4 regions of the Rahnella sp. CJA17(1/100) genome follow, and region 1 is predicted to be linked to each of the others. Evidence: predicted binding sites of a transcription regulator. Region 1 holds the regulator's gene; each other region holds the start of a gene.
The links. The regulator CRP, encoded in region 1, controls carbon source genes, mostly activating them, when cyclic AMP is high. The targets are predictions, from matches to a motif close to ATGTGANNNNNNTCACAT.
Positions count from the first base shown of each region.

Region 2: AACU55_RS19795 (glycoside-pentoside-hexuronide (GPH):cation symporter) is a predicted target of CRP. The motif match lies at 1,477-1,494, and genes of this name have one in related genera.
Region 3: AACU55_RS25415 (YjcB family protein) is a predicted target of CRP. The motif match lies at 1,978-1,995, and genes of this name have one in related genera.
Region 4: garD (galactarate dehydratase) is a predicted target of CRP. The motif match lies at 1,994-2,011, and genes of this name have one in related genera.

Region 1 covers NZ_CAWOJA010000003.1:137,685-141,486, forward strand. The annotation lists gene AACU55_RS02310 (YccS/YhfK family putative transporter) at 1-1,143, opposite strand, end outside; gene crp (cAMP-activated global transcriptional regulator CRP) at 1,205-1,837, opposite strand; gene AACU55_RS02320 (OsmC family protein) at 2,200-2,607, shown strand; gene AACU55_RS02325 (phosphoribulokinase) at 2,611-3,480, opposite strand; gene allS (HTH-type transcriptional activator AllS) at 3,616-3,802, opposite strand, start outside.
Region 2 covers NZ_CAWOJA010000055.1:153,797-157,598, reverse strand. The annotation lists gene AACU55_RS19795 (glycoside-pentoside-hexuronide (GPH):cation symporter) at 1-1,340, opposite strand, end outside; gene aroP (aromatic amino acid transporter AroP) at 1,557-2,927, opposite strand; gene pdhR (pyruvate dehydrogenase complex transcriptional repressor PdhR) at 3,357-3,802, shown strand, end outside.
Region 3 covers NZ_CAWOJA010000093.1:163,708-167,509, forward strand. The annotation lists gene malT (HTH-type transcriptional regulator MalT) at 1-1,852, shown strand, start outside; gene AACU55_RS25415 (YjcB family protein) at 2,105-2,389, shown strand; gene bglX (beta-glucosidase BglX) at 2,769-3,802, shown strand, end outside.
Region 4 covers NZ_CAWOJA010000093.1:87,139-90,940, reverse strand. The annotation lists gene exbD (TonB system transport protein ExbD) at 1-145, shown strand, start outside; gene garD (galactarate dehydratase) at 217-1,788, opposite strand; gene AACU55_RS25080 (MFS transporter) at 2,340-3,683, shown strand; gene garL (2-dehydro-3-deoxyglucarate aldolase) at 3,744-3,802, shown strand, end outside.

The DNA of each region.
Region 1 (3,802 bases):
GCTGCCAATCGCCAGAATAATGCCCAAACGTGCGGCATTACGCAGTGCCACGGATTTGAAGGAAAGATAGCTTTTCAGCGCGGGCCAGAAGGGCAAACGCGGCTGGGTGTTCATCAGGTCACGTTTGTACAACGGCCGCTGTGTGCGTAACAGACGGGCAATGCGGCTGAAATGGTAATAACAAAACTGACCTACCGGATTGTCCGGGTTACGCGCGGCGATTTTCTCCAGCGCGGTCAGCTCATTGGCCATCGTAAAGCGCCCGGATAAACGATGATAAAGAATATCGTCGGCAATCACCCGAAGACGGGTGGAAATCACCTGCGCATTTCGGCGGATAACCGCTTCGGCATGGCTTTCCTCCACCAGTTTCTGCACTTCTTCCGGCTGATGCAGGCTCACTGTAATGTGCTCCTGCAAATCGAGCGCCACCTGAAAACGCTGAAACAGCCGTTTATGGTGATGATGATGTCCGTGCTGGGGCAACATGTGTAATTGCTGATAAAGCAGGGCAATCAGGTCGATAACCTGCTGCTGGCGGGTTAGCAGTGGGGGTAACGCAGTTTCGGGATCGGTGTGTTGCGTCAGCAGGCTGTACTTGGCTTCGAAATAATCCGCGAGTTGCAGATAGAGCTGGCTGAGCGTTTCGCGCATCGGCTGTTCTTCCGAAATACGAAACCACGCCCAGTTAAACAATCCGTACCAGGCTGTGCCAGCGGCGAACAACACCGGGGCCTGCCACATCGGGCGCACACCCACCATACTCAGCGTGAAGATAGTCGCCACCAGCGCACCGGGCAACAGGCGCGCATGCAGCGGGCTGATTTCACCGGTGACGCCCAGCAGTAACGCCAGCGACAGCATGATCAGCGGCAGCGGTATATGCCAGCTTTCGAGCATCAGTTGCAGCAGAAGGCTGCTCACGGCAAAGAGTGAACCGCCGACGAGCAGGCGTTTGAAAAAGCGTTTATGCGGGGTATCCAGACCGGCGATGTTACAACAGGCCGGGCAGAGGGAAAACAGCAGGCCCATTTGCAAATTGCCAAACAGCCAGCAAATGCCAACAGGTAAGCACAACACCAGCGTCTGGCGCAGCGCGTAGTTCACTTCAGGATGGTAAAACAGTCTTCGCCATAGCGTCATGGGTAAAGCTTAGCCCATAAAAAAGGCGCGACAGTGTTTTGCCGCGCCAATTTTTGAGGGATTAACGTGTGCCGTAAACGACAATCGTTTTACCGTGTGCGGAGATCAGGCTCTGATCTTCCAGCATTTTGAGAATGCGTCCGACTGTTTCACGTGAACAACCGACGATTTGGCCAATTTCCTGGCGGGTGATCTTGATTTGCATCCCGTCCGGATGGGTCATTGCATCAGGCTGTTTAGCCAGATTGAGCAAGGTTTGAGCGATGCGACCGGTAACGTCAAGGAAGGCAAGGTTGCCGACTTTCTCTGACGTCACTTGCAGACGGTTGGCCATCTGCGCGGAGAGACGCATCAGAATATCCGGGTTAACCTGAATCAGCTGGCGGAATTTTTTATATGAAATTTCAGCCACTTCACAGGCAGTTTTAGCACGTACCCAGGCACTGCGTTCCTGACCTTCTTCGAAGAGTCCCAGCTCACCGATGAAGTCACCTTGGTTAAGGTAGGACAGTATCATTTCCTTGCCTTCTTCATCTTTAATCAGGACAGCAACTGACCCTTTCACGATGTAGTAAAGCGTTTCGGCTTTTTCACCCTGGTGAATCAGCGTACTTTTAGAAGGATACTTATGTATATGACAGTGAGACAGGAACCATTCAAGAGTCGGGTCTGTTTGTGGCTTGCCGAGAACCATTTGCTATTATCCTCTGTTGTTATCGCTGCCCAAAATCACAGGGCTCAGAGTTCCCTGTACGGCACTTCAAATCCAAAGCGCCCTTTCAGCATATAACTCTCCAGAAATGCTGCAAGCGGATGTCGGAGTGCAACAGCCTGTTTATTGCTGTCATCACCGTGGGTTCTGTACTTAAACCGCAAAAACCGTCACCGCAATTTACTGGAAAGTATGTTTCGGCTTTGTTTGTAGCACAGGTTTGAGATGCTGTCTTCTGTTGTCTCGCTTCAGCATGATGGCGATCGGGTTACGTTGCCAGATTTTAGGTGAAAGGGTACTCTGAGAGCAGATTTCGACAAGTTTATTCACCGGGAGAATAGTTCATGCATGCACGTGTCAAATGGGTTGAAGGACTGACATTTTTAGGTGAGTCTGCATCGGGTCATCAGATTTCAATGGATGGAAACGCGGGTGATAAAGCCCCAAGCCCGATGGAAATGTTACTGATGTCCGCAGGGGGGTGTAGTGCAATCGACGTGGTGTCAATTTTGCAAAAAGGTCGTAATGACGTGCGTGATTGTGAAGTGAAGCTGACCTCACAACGCCGCGAAGAAGCGCCGCGTCTGTTCACTCACATCAATCTGCATTTTATCGTCACCGGTAAGGATCTGACCGATAAGATTGTTGAACGCGCAGTCAGCCTGTCTGCCGAAAAATACTGTTCTGTGTCTCTGATGCTGGGGAAAGCGGCCACAATCACCCACAGCTTTGAAGTGATTGCAGCCGAATAAAGTTTACTCGATCTTCTTGCCTTCCATCAGGCGCTGCACCAGCGGCGCCATGATCAGCTCCATCGCCAGCCCCATTTTGCCGCCCGGCACCACCAGTGTTTTGATGTGCGAGATAAACGACCCTTGCAGCATGGCCAGCAGATACGGGAAATCGATGTCATCCAGTCCCTGAAAATGAATCACCACAAAGCTTTCATCCAGTGACGGAATGGCTTTGGCGGCAAACGGGTTCGAGGTGTCGATGGTGGGTACCCGCTGGAAATTGATGTGCGTGCGGGAAAACTGCGGGGTAATGTAATTGATATAGTCATCCATCGAACGCACGACGGAATCCATCACCGCTTCACGGGAATGCCCGCGCTCGCCGGTATCGCGCACCAGTTTCTGGATCCATTCGAGGTTGACGATAGGCACTACGCCGACCAGCAGGTCGACCTGCGCGGCAACGTCAATTTTGTCCGCCACCACACCACCGTGTAACCCTTCGTAAAACAAAATATCCGTCGGTTCCGGCAACGCCTGCCACGGCGTAAAGGTACCCGGCACCTGATTGTAGGGAACGGCTTCGTCATAAGTATGCAGATACTTACGTGAACGGCCAGTGCCGGTTTTACCGTATTCGATAAAGCTTTTTTCCAGCAAACCAAAGTCGTTGGCTTCCGGCCCGAAGTAGCTGATATGACGTCCCAGATCGCGCGCCTTGCGTATTGCCGCATCCATTTCAGGACGGGTGAAATGATGAAAACTGTCGCCTTCCAGTTCCGCCGCACGCAAACCAAGCTGCTGAAATATTTTACGAAATGCCACGCTGGTGGTCGTGGTGCCTGCACCGCTCGAACCGGTCACGGCAATAACAGGATGTTTGGCTGACATAATGCGCTGTTCTCCATAAAGGTGATGCAGGCAGGCGAGACGCGGTCTTTTCTGTGGTCGAAGATCTGGCGTCAAGGCTGCGCATAATTAAGCCTATTGTTACCATATTTATTCGCGAAGCCAAAGAGGGCTTCACTATTCTAAACCCGCCAGCAACGGTTGGATCAGCGGGTCTTTCTGGTGGAACAGAGAAACAATGTCATGCAGCGCCTTGCCTGTGTACTCCTTTTTCCACGCCAGACTGAGCGGGGAAGGGGCGCGCGGATAGCGGATTTGCCGGGCGATCAGCTCGCCGCTGTCGAGATATGGCTGGCACAGATGG
Region 2 (3,802 bases), on a different contig from region 1:
CGGCGAATCTCCAGATCTGCCTGAATGGTACGCATGGTTTCGCGATCAACTTTCAGTAAGCGTACAACACCGGCAGTGATGAGGTAGCCCACGCCTGGAATGACGGTGAACAACAACATGATGCCGTTGATGGCATGGTCGCTTTGCTGCGTTGCGCTGGCATTGTAGCCATACGCGGAGAGCAGGAAGCCGACCATCGCACCCGCTACCGCCAGTCCGCATTTCAGGAAGAACAGGTTACCGGAGAAGCTGATGCCGGTAACACGTTTGCCGGTTTTCCATTCGCCGTAATCGTCAACGTCGGCCATCAGCGACCAGTGCAGCGGGGAAGGGAGCTGGTGCATGATGTTGAGGATGAAGTACGCCACCAGAATAAGCGTGGTGGCGTGCGGGTCGAGGAAATAGAATCCGCAGGAGAAAATGGTCAGGATGATATTGGCCCAGAAGAACACTTTCAGTTTGCAGTATTTATCGGTCAGCGGTTTTGCCAGTGCACTGCCGATCATCATGCCCACCACGCCGAGGCTGATAAACATGCTGGCAAAGGATGTGGATTTTTCCATTACCCAGGTGACGTAATACATAGTGGCTGCCATACGGATAAAGCCCGGGCACACGTTGCAGAACGTCAGCAGCAGGATGCGTACCCACTGGTCGTTTTTCCACACATCTTTCAGGTCAGATTTTAAGGCATGTTTTGACGGTACCGCAGGCTGAATACGTTCTTTTACCGAGCTGAAGCAGAACAGGAACATGAACAGCGCGATGATTGCCATCACCCCCATCGACATCTGATAGCCCTTGGCTTTGTCTGCGCCACCGAAAAAGTCGGCCATCGGCAGTAAGGTGGAAGACAGGATCAGTGTCGCGATCCCTACCATAAAGAAGCGGTAAGACTGGCAGGCAACGCGCTCATGCGGATCGGCAGTAATGACGCCGCCCAGCGAGCAGTAGGGAATGTTGATGGCGGTGTAAGTCAGGGACATCAGGAAGTAGGTTACAAACGCATAGATAACTTTGCTGTTGTAACTCCATTCTGGTGTAGTGAACATCAGCACACTGAACAGTACGTATGGCACCGAAACCCATAACAAATACGGGCGGAAACGGCCCCAGCGGGTGGTGGTACGGTCAGCAATCGCGCCCATGATCGGGTCGGTGACGGCATCGATAACACGCACTGATAGCAGCAATACGCCAACCAGTGCCGGGGCTAAACCGAAGATATCTGTGTAAAAATAATTAAGAAACAGCATGATGGCGCCGCCAATCATATTGCAGCCCGCATCCCCCATTCCGTACGCCACTTTCTCTTTGAACGACAGTGCGCCTTCCTTCATGGATGTTCTCTCCGGATTGTGGATAAAAGGATTTTGTTAAAAAACTGTTTGTTAGCCCTGAGTATTGGCCGGAGAAGGGAAGAGGGGTCAGGAGGTAAGAGTCATGAAGATGGACATTTTGGTCATACGGGAGGAAATGTGACGTACCTAACAAAGCGCCCCGGTAAGTCTTCACTTAACCGGGGCGCATTTCCGTTTCAATTTTAAAACGAATACTTAAGCGTTAACGGATTTCCCGCTTTGCTGATTTTTGACCCAGTAACCGATGGCCAGAACTACCAGCCACACCGGGATCAGCCATACGGAGATCGCCATGCCCGGGGTGATAGCCATGATCACCAGAATTGCCGCCATAAACAGCAGGCAGATATAGTTACCCAGCGGATACAGCAGCGCTTTGAACTTAGGTTCCACGCCTTCACGACGTTTCGCCTGACGGAATTTGATGTGCGCCAGACTGATCATCGCCCAGTTGATCACCAGTGCAGACACCACCAGAGCCATCAGCAGACCAAACGCTTCACCCGGCATCAGGTAGTTAATCAGAACACACAGCGCTGTGGTGGCAGCAGAAACGAGGATAGAAGCCACCGGCACGCCGCGCTTGTCGACGTTGAGCAATGCTTTAGGCGCGTTGCCTTGCTGAGCCAGACCAAACAACATGCGGCTGTTGCAGTAAACACAGCTGTTATAAACCGACAGCGCTGCCGTCAGGATCACCACGTTCAGAGCATTCGCTACCAGTGCATCACCCAGGTCATGGAAGATCAGCACAAACGGGCTGGTATCCGGCCCGACACGGGTCCATGGCATCAGGGAAAGCAGGACGGCAAGTGAGCCCACATAGAAAATCAGAATACGGTAGATAACCTGATTGGTCGCTTTAGGAATGCTGGTTTCCGGATTATCCGCTTCAGCCGCAGTAATCCCGACCAGTTCCAGGCCACCGAAAGAGAACATGATGATCGCCATCATCATCACCAGCCCGGTCATGCCATGGGGCAGGAAACCGCCTTGCTCCCACAGGTTGCGAACTGTTGCCTGAGGGCCTGCCGTGTCGCTGAACAGCAGCCAGCCACCGAACAGAATCATCGCCACTACGGCAACCACTTTGATGATCGCAAACCAGAACTCCATCTCGCCAAACACTTTAACGTTAGTCAGGTTGATAGCGTTGATCAGCACGAAGAAAACCGCGGCAGAAGCCCATGTCGGGATTTCTGGCCACCAGAATTGAATATATTTACCGACGGCAGTCAGTTCGGCCATCGCGACCAGAACGTACAGCACCCAGTAATTCCAGCCGGAAGCAAAACCTGCAAATCCGCCCCAGTATTTATAGGCAAAATGACTGAATGAACCGGCAACCGGTTCTTCAACCACCATTTCACCCAACTGACGCATAATTAAGAATGCGATAAAACCCGCAATGGCATAACCGAGAATAATCCCCGGCCCTGCGGACTGAATGACGGAAGCGCTGCCCAGAAACAGCCCTGTACCGACGGCCCCACCTAATGCAATCAACTGAATATGCCGGTTTTTGAGACCGCGCTTCAGCTCATCGCCTTGTTGTTGATCAACCATTTACCTGTCCTCTGTCATTGGGGCAAAACCCATAACATTCTGTGTGTTAGAGAGAATGTAAGGCGATAATTACACTTTTTGTATCTAATTATTTACGGCTGGATTGTGCCTAAAAATCAGGATCATCTACCGTTCGGGCAAGAATAATGTTATGCGGAAAAGTTTGCACGGGGTTTATGCATCATCTGCATAACAAATAGCCAAATTGACTGTAAATTTGTTCAGGATCCATAAAATGTGATCTGAGGCCGGGTAAAAAAGATAAATGATAAAAATTTGTTAAAATGTGCGGGGTCGACGCATTTACTGGGTAGCCATATGGACACAAGGTGAATACTTTGTTACTTTACGGCCACGTTTTTTAAATTGGTATTACCAATTGACTCCGGCAACTTAACAGAGTCGCTACTCGCAGAGAACCGCACATATATGGCTTACAGCAAAATCCGACAGCCTAAGTTATCCGATGTGATCGAGCAGCAACTTGAGTTTCTGATCCTCGAAGGCACCTTGAGACCCGGGGAAAAGCTTCCGCCAGAGCGCGAACTTGCCAAACAGTTTGATGTATCGCGACCTTCTCTCAGAGAGGCAATCCAAAGCCTGGAAGGGAAGGGGCTACTCCTGCGCCGTCAGGGTGGTGGTACTTTCGTACAAAGTAACCTGTGGCAAAGCGTGAGTGATCCGCTGGCTGAGTTACTGGCCGACCATCCTGAATCACAATTCGATCTCCTTGAAACACGACACGCCCTTGAAGGTATCGCTGCGTATTACGCGGCGCTTCGTGGCACAGAGGAAGATCTGCAGCGCATTCGCGATTGTCACGTGGTCATTCAGACCGCACAAGACAGCGGAGATCTGGACGCAGAAGCCGACGC
Region 3 (3,802 bases), on a different contig from region 1:
GACCGGCAGCGAAAATGGTCAGCAACGGCTGGAAGAACTGGAACGTCAGGGATTATTCATCAACCGTATGGATGACAGCGGCGAATGGTTTAACTTCCACCCGCTGTTTGCCACATTCCTGCGTCAGCGTTGTCAGTGGGAACTGGCATCTGAGCTGCCTGCCATTCACCGCGCTGCCGCCGAAGGCTGGCTGGCGCAAGGTTTTCCGGCCGAAGCCATTCATCATGCGCTGGGTGCCGAAGACACCAATTTGCTGCGCGATATTCTGCTGCAACATGCCTGGGCCCTGTTTAATCAAAGCGAGCTGGCGTTGCTGGAAGAATGTCTTGCCGCTCTGCCTTATGACCGGCTGATTCAGAATCCTAAACTGGTGTTGTTGCAGGCATGGCTCGCACAAAGTCAGCACCGTTATGCTGAAGTCGAGGTGTTGCTGGCCCGCGCTGAAAGCGAAATGAAACAGCATAATATTGTGATGGAACAGGCACTGGCGGCCGAGTTTGATGCCCTGCGGGCACAGGTGGCTATCAACGACGGACGTCAGGATGAGGCGGAAAAACTGGCCACTGAGGCGCTGCGCTATCTGCCTTATGAAAGCTATTACAGCCGCATTGTGGCCACGTCCGTGACCGGTGAAATCCAGCACTGCAAAGGGGATCTCACCCGCGCACTGCCGCTGATGCAGCAGACCGAGCAAATCGCCCGCCGTTATGAAGCCTATCACTACGCCTTATGGGCGCTGCTGCAACAGAGTGAAATTCTGATTGCTCAGGGCTTTTTGCAGGCCGCGTTTGAGATGCAGGATCGCGCTTTTGAACTGGTGCGCGAACAGCATCTTGAACAGTTGCCGATGCACGAATTTTTATTGCGCTTACGTTCCCAACTGTTGTGGTCATGGTCGCGGCTCGATGATGCAGAAGAAGCTGCGCGTGAAGGGCTTAATGTGCTGAGCAATTTCCAGCCGCAACAGCAGTTGCAATGCCTGGCGATGCTGGCGAAATGTTCGCTGGCACGCGGTCAGCTCGACAACGCCCATCATCATTTACAACGCTGTGAAGCATTGCTGAAAACCGGTCAGTATCACATTGACTGGCTGACCAATACCGATAAGCCGCGGGTGATTTACTGGCAGATGATTGGCGATAAAAACGCTGCACGCCAGTGGCTGCAACAGGCGCGTAAACCGGACATGGCAGATAACCATTTCCAGCAAGGTCAGTGGCGAAATATTGCCCGCGTACAGATTTTGCTGGAACAGTTTGATGAAGCTGAAGTGGTGCTCGATGAACTGAATCAGAATGCCCGGCAGTTGCGCCTGACCAGCGATCTGAACCGCAATTTGCTGCTGAGTAACTTACTTTACTGGCAAACCGGGCGCAAAAGTGACGCCCAAAAAGCATTGATCGAAGCGCTGGCGCTGGCGAACCGTACCGGTTTTGTCAGTCATTTCGTCATCGAAGGGGAAATGATGGCGCAACAACTGCGCCAGTTGATCCAGCTTAATCTGCTACCGGAACTGGAACAGCGCCGCGCCCAGCAGATTTTGCGCGAAATTAACCAGCATCACCGTCACAAGTTTGCGCATTTCGACGAAGGCTTTGTGAACAAACTGCTGACCCATCCGCAAGTGCCGGAGCTAATCCGTACCAGCCCGCTGACGCAGCGCGAGTGGCAGGTTCTGGGGCTGATTTACTCCGGCTACAGTAATGACCAGATTGCCGGTGAGCTGGACGTTGCATCAACGACCATCAAAACCCATATCCGTAATCTGTATCAGAAACTGGGTGTTGCGCACCGTCAGGAAGCGGTGCAGCAGGCTCAGCACCTGTTACAAGTGATGGGTTACGGCGCGTAATTATCTCTTCAAAATACATCACGATTTCTCCGCTTTTCATAACACATCGTCAAAATAAGTTGATGTGTTATGCCTATTTTTTATTAGCGAACATTTTTTACTCAAAAATAAAATCCGGTGATATAATGTGACCGTCGTCACATAATTGTAATTCACCATTTCTTCTGTAAAGCCCATTGCCCGCCCGTCGTAGCAGCCTTCCGGCTGATTTTGGCTTCGTGCAAGTGGCTGTAGTAAGTAAGGATTTTATCGATGGGTACATTAACTGCCGGGATTTTAATGATGCGCTGGGAATTGCTGAGCGCTTTTTTGATGTTCTGCACCAGTCAGCTTAATATTGTTTGTCGCCAGTCCAGCCGCAATACCATGGCATTCGTTTGCAGTGGTATCGGCCTCACCGTGACCTGTTTCTTTGTCATGAGCCTGATGGGCATGAGCTACAACGCCGTTGCCGTCGCGCAATTCTGGGCAAACACCAAAGACGTTTTCTTTGATGTCATGAGCAAAACCCCGACCGATATGTCTTACTACTATTAATCCGATTTCCTTAGCGGATATTCCAGATTATTAAAGGGCAGAACCGCATGTTCTGCCCTTTTTGTTATCCCGCGCTTTCCCCCGTGTTACTTCTGATGATTATTTGTTCAGCCGGATGTCATGTAATCCTAAATATAAAAATTTGCGTGACGCATCGAATGTCTTTTTGTATCTATCATCCTGATTACCTGTAAATTGCGGGATGTACCGAAAGGTAAAAAGATATTGTGCTGGCGTCTAAACTATTCATTGCTAATAGTTGAAGGGACGTATTAGATTCTCACTCTATACTTTTCTTAGAATGATCATTGCTTTGTTTGCTTCAGGCTGCTGAATTTTCTCTGATTTGGCTCCCCTGCTTATGGTTGAAGGAATTCCGATGAATACGCATCACATGCTTGGCGCGTTAGTGTTACTGGTAAGTTCTGCTTCTTCTCTCGCCGTTGAAACAACGGGCATTCCTCAGGATCAGGTGAAAGAGCGCAACGCGTTCATTGCCGATTTGATGAAAAAAATGACCCTTGATGAAAAAATCGGTCAGCTGAATCTGGTCACTGTGGGGCCTGAGTACCAAAAAGAAGCCATCATGGCTGACATCCGCGCTGGTAAAGTCGGTGGCGTGTTTAACACGGTAACTAAGCCCGATATCCGCCGTATGCAGGATCAGGTGCAGTACAGCCGCCTGAAAATTCCTCCGTTTTATGCCTATGACGTGGTGCATGGGCAGCGCACGATTTTCCCTATCAGCCTCGGTCTGGCGGCGAGCTGGGATATGCAGGCGGTGGCGACCAGCGCACGTATTTCAGCCCAGGAAACGGCAGCCGATGGCCTGAACATGACGTTCTCACCGATGGTCGATATCACCCGTGATCCGCGCTGGGGCCGTGTTTCTGAAGGTTTCGGCGAAGATACCTATCTGACCTCGCGCCTCGCGCATGAAATGGTTACCGGTTATCAGGGCAAAGATCCGTCTGCCCCTGACGCCGTCATGGCAAACGTCAAACACTATGCGTTGTACGGTGCTGTCGAAGGCGGCCGCGAATACAACACTGTGGACATGAGCCTGACCCGCATGTTCAACGATTACATGCCACCTTATAAAGCGGCAGTCGATGCGGGTGCCGGCGGTGTGATGGTGGCACTGAACAGCGTTAACGGTATTCCTGCCACCTCGAATACCTGGCTGCTGAAAGATATTCTGCGCGATGACTGGCAGTTCAAGGGCCTGACTGTCAGCGACCATGGCGCCATTGGCGGACTGGTCAAACATGGCGTAGCCGAAGACGATCGTCAGGCTGCCGCGATGGCGCTGAAAGCCGGTGTCGATATGGACATGGCTGACAATATGTACGGTAAGTACCTGAAAGGATTACTTGCCGACGGCATGGTGAGCCAGAAAGACATTGACCGCGC
Region 4 (3,802 bases), on a different contig from region 1:
CAAGCAGAGTACGATTTTCTTCCGCGCGGACAAAAGTGTCGATTACGAAACGCTGATGAGCGTGATGGATAACTTGCGTAAAGCCGGTTACCTGAAAGTCGGGCTGGTGGGTGCAGAACAAACCGGTGCCGCTGCGGCGCAGTAAGTTGTGAATCAAATCAGACGCACAAAAAAGGCCAGCATTGCTGGCCTTTCGTTTATCTGCAAAACGGTAACTCAGGTCACCGGCGCCGGGTTAAACACCGCCAGCGCATTATGGATGCCCCAGGTGTCTGACCAGGTTTTCTTGCGACCGCTGGCGATGTCCAGAATGAAATGGAACAGTTCCCAGCCCACATCCTCGATGGTGGCATCACCGGTCGCAATTGTCCCGGCATTGATATCCATCAGGTCGTGCCAGCGGTTTGCCAGCGTGGTACGTGTTGCCATTTTAATCACCGGCACGGCAAGCAGGCCGTATGGCGTACCGCGTCCGGTGGTGAATACCTGAACGGTAATACCGGAAGCCAGTTGCTGTGTCCCGCAGACAAAATCGCTGGCCGGTGTGGCGGCGTAAATCAGGCCTTTTTTGGTCGGACGTTGTCCCGGAGACAACACTTCTGAAATCGCACTGGTACCGGATTTAGCAATCGAACCCAGTGCTTTTTCAACCACGTTAGCCAGACCGCCTTTTTTGTTGCCCGGAGACGGGTTGGCGCTGCGGTCGGTCTGACCCAGCGACAGATAATTATCGTACCAGGCCATTTCTTCCAGCAGACGTTTACCCACGTCGACGTCCGCTGCACGCGGTGTCAGCAGATGGATAGCGTCGCGCACTTCTGTGACTTCCGAGAACATCACTGTTGCACCGCAACGCACCAGCAAATCCGAAGCGTAACCGACTGCCGGGTTGGCGGTTACGCCGGAGAAGGCATCACTGCCGCCGCATTGTGTGCCCACAACCAGATCGGAAGCCGGACAGGTTTCGCGCTGGCGGCGGTTCAGGCGTTCCAGATGAAATTGTGCGACCGTCAGGATATCGTCAACCATCGACTGGAAACCGACATGTTGCTCATCCTGCAAACGCACAATGTGCGTGTCATCGAGTGAAATCGCCTGCACATCCGGCGTGCCTTCCAGCAGGCGCTCGGGTTGCAGCTTCTCACAGCCCAGACCGACCACCATGACTTCGCCGCCAAAGTTCGGGTTCAGCGCCAGATTGTGGATGGTACGGATCGGGATAATGGCCGCAGGGGCGTTAATCGCCACACCGCAACCGTACAAATGATTCAGTGCCACGACACCGTCGACGTTGGGGAATTTCGGCAGCAAATCACGTTCAATGATTTTCACTACGTAATCCACTACGCCCGCTACGCAATGCACACTGGTGGTGATTCCCAGCAGATTTTTGGTGCCGACGCTGCCGTCGGCATTGCGGTAGCCTTCAAAGGTATAGCCTTCGAGTGGTGGCAGCGCGGGTGGCACACGGGTGGCCAGCGGCAGGCTGTAAAGTTCAGGGGCGACCGGTAATTCCACCAGGGATTCATCAATCCAGCTGCCCTGCGCGATATCCCGTACGGCATAACCAATGACTTCTCCGTAACGAATAATATCGCCGCCTTTAGCAATGGGTTCTAACGCCACTTTATGGCCTTGCGGAATATGCTCAATTAATTCCAGACCATTCGCAAATCGGGTGCCGGCTTTTAAGCCGTTGTCATTCACAATAATCGCCACGTTATCGCTTTCATGAACTTTAATAAAAAGCGCTTCGGTAGCGTGTTCTTTATCTTTATTACGTGACATAACTGTCTCCGCGTTTATTAAACATCCCGGAACAAAAAATTCCGGTAAATTATCTGAAGTTGACGCTCAATAATGTTCTTGTAAACATGCTCTGGTAATACAGGGTATGGCATCCATTATAAGGCAGTCTTCCGGCAACCTCATTGTGCAACTGACCAGCTTTTTGCCCGATGAACGTCATTCTGTGTGGCAGGTGACAGAATAAATGTGATGTAAATCACCCTTTGATTTGAGCGGTTATCGGTTCCACACAATCTGTGATTCTCCTCCCACACCGATGTGTGGATGCAAAAGAATAGTCACAATCAACGGGGCTATTCTTGGGCGAATGCACAGTGTTATTTCGTGGCCTCCTTTTTATACTGTATTGGCCCTCTGAAGGTGACGTTGAAAGTAATACAGGTAAATTTCAGGCGATCATAAATAAAGTGTTTATTGCCTGTTTCGAATTAAGACGCTGTACGGCGAATAACCACAGGTGAACGAAAAACGTTATTTCAATAACGGTGAGCTCCCTGAAAAATTTTCGCATTATGACAATGAGGGTCACCATGAACATTCAATCTCAGTCCGGGACAATCGCGCAAAGTAAGGTACGGACCCATATCCGTTACTATATTTTGCTGATTATCTTTTTAATCACGGCGGTGAATTACGCTGACCGCGCAACGCTCTCTATCGCGGGAACCGAGGTCGCGCGTGAGCTGGGCCTGGATGCTGCCGACATGGGACAAATCTTTGCCGCGTTCGGCTGGGCTTATCTGATTATGCAATTGCCCGGCGGCTGGCTGCTGGACAGATTTGGCTCCAAAAAAGTGTACACCTACAGCCTGTTCTTCTGGTCGCTGTTCACCCTGTTGCAGGGTTTTGTGGGCTGGTTCCCGCTGGCGTACGGCGCACTGACGCTGTTCATGTTGCGTTTCATGCTCGGTTTCTCCGAAGCTCCATCCTTCCCGGCGAACGCCCGTATTGTGGCTGCCTGGTTCCCGACCACTGAACGCGGCACGGCTTCCGCGATTTTTAACTCCGCACAGTATTTCTCACTGGCACTGTTTTCGCCTTTGCTGGGCTGGCTGACTTATGCCTGGGGGTGGGAACATGTTTTCATCGTGATGGGCGTGCTGGGTTTTGTGCTGACGCTGGTGTGGATCAAATTCATTCACAACCCGCCGGAACATCCACATATTTCTAAAAGTGAGCTGGAGTATCTGACAGACGGCGGTGCCGTTGTTGATATCGACCACAAGAAAACGGACAGCGCGAAAAACGGCCCGAAATGGAGCTACGTTCGTCAGATGCTGAGCAGCCGCATGATGCTTGGGATCTTCTTCGGACAGTATTTCATTAACAGTATTACGTGGTTCTTCCTGACCTGGTTCCCGATTTATCTGGTTCAGGAAAAGGGCATGTCTATTCTTAAAGTGGGGATGATTGCCGCAATTCCTGCGCTGTGTGGTTTTGCGGGCGGTGTGCTGGGTGGCGTGTTCTCAGATTTTCTGATCAGACGCGGCTACTCGCTGACCGTGGCGCGTAAAATTCCTATCGTGCTGGGCATGTTATTAGCCACCAGCATCATTTTGTGTAACTACACCGACAATAACGTACTGGTCGTCACCCTGATGGCGCTGGCGTTCTTCGGTAAAGGTTTCGGAGCGCTCGGCTGGCCGGTGATTGCGGATACTGCGCCAAAAGAAGTCATCGGCCTGTGCGGCGGCATCTTCAACGTGTTCGGTAACGTGGCCTCCATCGTGACGCCGCTGGTGATCGGCTACATCGTGAAAGGTCTGCATTCTTTCAATATGGCATTAATTTTTGTGGGCTGTTCAGCACTGATGGCGATGCTTTGCTATCTGCTGGTGGTCGGCGATATCAAACGTCTGGAACTTAAGAAATAGTAAATTGCGATGCGGGGTAATCCGGGCATCCCGGCTCTGCCCCCTTTTATGAGGTCAGATATGAGTAATCAAATGATTCCAAACCGGTTCCGCCAGGACTTATTGCAAGGGAAAACCCT